One region of the Janibacter sp. GXQ6167 genome, then DNA from elsewhere that is predicted to be linked to it. Evidence: predicted binding sites of a transcription regulator. Region 1 holds the regulator's gene; the other holds the start of a gene.
What was found. Region 1 encodes LexA, which represses DNA repair genes until DNA is damaged. Its sites were predicted from a motif close to TCGAACANNTGTTCGA; they were not measured.
Positions count from the first base shown of each region.

Region 2: AB8K43_RS13255 (alpha-ketoglutarate-dependent dioxygenase AlkB) is a predicted target of LexA. The motif match lies at 1,005-1,020, and genes of this name have one in related genera.

Region 1 is NZ_JBGFSK010000003.1:196,967-199,353, forward strand. Features, by position in the region: gene nrdR (transcriptional regulator NrdR) at 1-175, opposite strand, end outside; gene AB8K43_RS05890 (LysM peptidoglycan-binding domain-containing protein) at 437-859, opposite strand; gene lexA (transcriptional repressor LexA) at 1,063-1,821, shown strand; gene AB8K43_RS05900 (class I SAM-dependent methyltransferase) at 1,847-2,387, opposite strand, start outside.
Region 2 is NZ_JBGFSK010000009.1:97,452-99,838, forward strand. Features, by position in the region: gene AB8K43_RS13245 (isoprenyl transferase) at 1-153, opposite strand, end outside; gene recO (DNA repair protein RecO) at 162-929, opposite strand; gene AB8K43_RS13255 (alpha-ketoglutarate-dependent dioxygenase AlkB) at 1,034-1,648, shown strand; gene AB8K43_RS13260 (TIGR03943 family protein) at 1,645-2,387, opposite strand, start outside.

The sequences.
Region 1 (2,387 bases):
CGAAGGGCTCGCTCGCACCGGAGCGCTTGACCACGGTCAAACTGGCCGTCTCGACCGTCGTGAAGCGACGACCGCAGCTCGGGCACTGACGCCGGCGCCGGATCGCTCCGCCGTCATCGGCCGTGCGTGAGTCGATGACCCGAGAATCGGTGTGCCGACAAAACGGACAGTGCATGACCGATAGCCCCCTTCGCTCCCGATCGGCTCGAACAATGTGGATACGGGCCGCCGATCCGGTGGATGACGCTGGGGACGGGCCGCTGATGGTGTGGAGAACCTGTGCATCACGGGCCACTAGATGTGGATGAACTACATCGCTGTAACCACTAGATGTAGTGCCTATTGAACATCGTTGACCCACGCGGCGCAAGCCCCTTCGCGGTCCGACGGCGTGTCGCGCGGCGCTCCGGGCGACACACCCCGCCGTCGGGCGGCCCTAGCGCCCCGGGATCTGCAGGCTCTGACCCGCATGCACCTCGGTCGAGGCGAGCCGGTTGTGCCGCTGAATCAACACGACGGCATTGGCCACCGGGACACCCGGGAGCTCGCGGGCGGCGATTTCGGAAAGCGTCTGACCAGCCTGCACGGTCACCGTCCCCACGGTCACCGGCTCGCTAGCCCCGCCGAAGGGGGCAATCGCCAGGGTCAGGGCGAACACCGCCGCGACCACCAGGCCGATCAGGACGCGCCCGCGGCGGGTGAGCACAAGACGCGACGGGTGGGACTCGCGCACGGGGACCTGGGCGCCGGTCGGGACCGAGACGAGGTGCCGCTGGGGATGGGCGGGGCGCACAGGGGCGCGACGATCCGGCGCCGGGCGGGTGGCGCGGGCGGGAACGGCGATCGGCGACAGCGTCATGGAGTCCTCCTCGAGCCCGTTCGAACCGGTGTTCGAGCGAACGTATGTACGATGTGTAGCACGGGTGTTCGAACAATCGCAAGACACACCTCGAACAGGTGTTTGAATCAGGCGTTCGATCGCCGGTACTGTGAGTGACACGAAGACCAGGCAATCAGCGAGCACCGACAACGCTCGTTCGGCACCAACGAAGGGGACCTTCCATGGGACGCAAAGACCGCGAATCAGGCGAGAACGCCGGCGCGGACAACGTGCGCGCACTCCCCGAGCGGGATAACGGGCGCGGCCTCACGGCGCGTCAAGCCCGCGTCCTTGAGGTGATCCGGCATGCCGTCCTGAGCCGCGGCTTCCCACCCAGCGTGCGGGAGATCGGTGATGCCGTCGGGCTCGCGAGCCCGAGCTCGGTCTCGCACCAGCTCGCCGCTTTGGAAAACAAGGGCTACATCCGCCGGGACCCCAATCGGCCGCGCGCGATCGAGATCGTCTCCCCTCAGGAGCCTCGCCCGATTGACCTGCACGGGTACCGCGGCGGCGCCGACCCCAGCGATGCCCCCTTCGACGAGACCGGCATCGGCGACGATCGGCCCGAGGCGTCCTACGTCCCCGTGCTTGGGCAGATCGCCGCGGGCGTGCCGATCACCGCCGAAGAGAGCGTCGAAGATGTCTTCCCCCTCCCCCGCCAGATCGTCGGCGAGGGGTCCCTCTTCCTGCTCAAGGTCGTCGGTGACTCGATGATCGACGCGGCGATCTGCGATGGGGACTGGGTCGTGGTGCGCCAGCAGCCGACCGCCGACAACGGCGATATCGTCGCTGCGCTGCTCGATGACGAGGCGACGGTCAAGACCTTCAAGCGGCGTGACGGGCACGTCTGGTTGCTCCCGCACAACCCCGCCTTCGACCCGATCGATGGCGACCACGCGACGATTCTCGGCAAGGTCACCGCCGTCCTGCGCAGTATCTAAGCGACGAGAAGGGGGCGCCGAGCCGCTACGACGACCACCAGGTCGCGGTAAAAGTGGCCGACCACGGCCGCCCGTGGATCACGGCGTCGTCCGGTAAGAGCCGAGCGAACTCGCGGCGCGAGAGCAGGCGGGTGAACTCCTGACGGCTCGCCGACCACGCCGGTGACCAATGCCGAAAGAGCGCCGAGGTGTGCGACTCGACCGGGAACCATCGGTTCGGTGTCGTGATGACCCAGCCCCGACCGACTCGGGTCTGCTCCGCAACGAAGCGCGCCTGGTCGGCCTCATCGCCGACATGTTCGATCACGGCGTTGGCGAGGACCATGTCCACTGCGCGCTCGGCGACGGGGAGGTGCCTGCCGTCCGCGACGAAGAAAGGCCATTCGACCCCGCGACGGTCGGCGATATCGGTCGAGGCCACCAGGTCGGCGTGCTCGGTGATCCGGCGCTCGACGATTCCCTCGTTGCGAGAGGTGATGGTGCTCGAGCCCACCAGTAGGACGGTGCGCACCTCGTGCTGGCGCATGAAGTCGGCGATCAGACGAGCCTTGCGCTCTCGGTTGCGC
Region 2 (2,387 bases), on a different contig from region 1:
CTCATGCCCCTTCGTGCGCGGCAGTCCGCGCTGATTGGCCCATCGGCCGTTGCCGTCCATGACGATCGCGATGTGTTGGGGGACGAGGTCGGCCGGGACGGCCGGCGGCTGAGCACCGCTCGGATGGTCGAAGGGGGGCGCGTAGCGAGACATCACAGGGGTCAGTGTCCTCCGGCGAGCGTGCGGGTGGCGATCCGGGTGGGCTCCCGATCGACCAGGCGAAGGGAGCGGACGCCCCGCTCGAGATGCCACTGGAGGAAGGCCGCGGTCAGGCCGCTTCCTTCGCGCCGGTGACGCTCCTCGCTGGCATCGGCGACCGGCCAGTCGCCAGCGAGCAGGGCGGCGAGCAGGGTCATGGTCTGAGGCGCCGGGGCGGACGAGCCGGGCGGACGACAACTTGGGCAGACCGCGCCGCCACTCGCGACGTGGAAGGCGCGATGAGGGCCCTCGGCGCCGCAGCGGGCGCAGTCGTGGAAGCTCGGCGCCCAGCCGGCCACCGCGAGCGCCCGCAGGAGGTAGGCGTCGAGCACGAGGGGGGCGTCGTGAACTCCGTCCGCGAGAGAGCGCAGAGCCCCGGCGAGCAGCCGGTAGTGCTGCACCGCAAGTTGGTGCTCCTCGGTGAGGCGATCGGCCGTCTCGAGGATGGCGGCGGCGGCCGTCCAGCGCTGATAGTCGCGGGAGATCACCTCACCCCAGCGGTCGAGGCACTCGGCCTGCGTCACCGTGTCGAGCGAACGCCCTTCGTAGCACTGCACATCGACGTGCATCCCGGGCTCGAGACGGGCGCCAAAACGAGACTTGGTGCGGCGCACTCCCTTCGCCACGGTGCGGATCTTCCCGCGGCCCCGCGTCAGGATCGTGATGATCCGATCTGCCTCCCCCAACTGGTGGGTGCGCAGGACGATCCCTGCGTCGCGATAAAGAGGCATGGGCCCATTGTCCCCTCATCGGCGCGGATCGCGCGCGCGCCTCGCCCACTGACATCCAACCGGACGTCCCGCAGTTAGGACAGGTGTTCGATTACGATAGGGCCATGTTGCAAGGTTCGCTCTTCGATACCGGCGAAGAAGTGGGGCTCGGCCCCCTTCGTCCGCGGCGGGTCACGCTCGGTCTTGGCGCCTGGCTCGACCTCGCGCCTGGGTGGTTGAGCGGCGCCGATGAGCTCTATGACGCGCTGCGCGCCGACGTCCCCTGGCGGGCGGAGCGACGCCAGATGTACGAGCGGGTCGTCGACGTGCCCCGGCTCACGTGCTTCTACGACGGGCATGAGCCGCTTCCTCACCCGGTCCTCGCCGAGGCCCGCGGCGCCCTCTCCGCGCACTACCGCGCCGAACTGGGCGAGCCCTTCGTCACCCTCGGTATGTGCCTGTACCGCGATGGCGCCGATTCGGTGGCCTGGCATGGAGATCGGATCGGTCGCAGCAGAGACCAGGACACGATGATCGCGATCATCTCGGTGGGCTCGGCCCGCGACCTGGCTTTACGCCCGCGCGACGGCGGTCCAAGCCGCCGGTTCTCGGTCGGACATGGCGACCTCGCGGTGATGGGCGGCTCCTGCCAGCGCACCTGGGATCACGCCATCCCGAAGGCCACCGGAGCGACCGGCCCGCGCATCTCGATCCAGTATCGAGTGGACGGGGTTCGTTAGCCCTCGTAGGGGTTCTCCGGCTGTGGGATCTGCTCGATCGAGGAGACCTTGATCCGGGGCAGTTGGAAGTCGGCGGCGTTCGGGTCGCCTGGAGTCTTCTCCCAGACCCCGGTGATCGCGACCCAGGTGTTGTTCGGGACGGGCTTGGTGCCGACCGGGTTGATCTTAATCGAGTAGGCATCGGCTGCGCAGCAGGAGAGCTTCATCCGGGTAAGCGCCCATCCCCCTTCGGCCTGGCTGTCCGGGCTCGCGAACCCGATGAGGCGGATGCTGCGGTCCTTTAACGACTCGCTCTCGTCATAGAGCGCGCGCATCGAATACTCATCGAGGGCCATCTCGGTGACCTTGCCTTCGGGCAGATCCGAAGGGGTCTCGACAAACGACTTGTCGGCGCCGCGCACCTGACCCGAATCCCGCTGCGCGGCAAACGAACCCAGCGGCGGCGGGACGACGAAACCGAGCAGAAGGAAGGGGATCAAGAGGAACCAGCCGACGAGCGGGCCGCGCGAGTGATCGTGCCCATGCCCCGAGGCGTCCCCATGATCGTGCTCGGCCTGGGCCTCCTCCTCATCCGCATGGGCGCGCGCGGTGAGCACCCCGTAGGCCCCCATCGCAAGGAGCACCACGGCAGCGGCGACGAGGTACCACCGCAGGCTGGGCTTGACGAAGTTGGTGAAGACCCCGGTGAAACAGGCCGTCAGGGTGACGGCTCCGATCACCGACAAGATGGCGCTTTGGA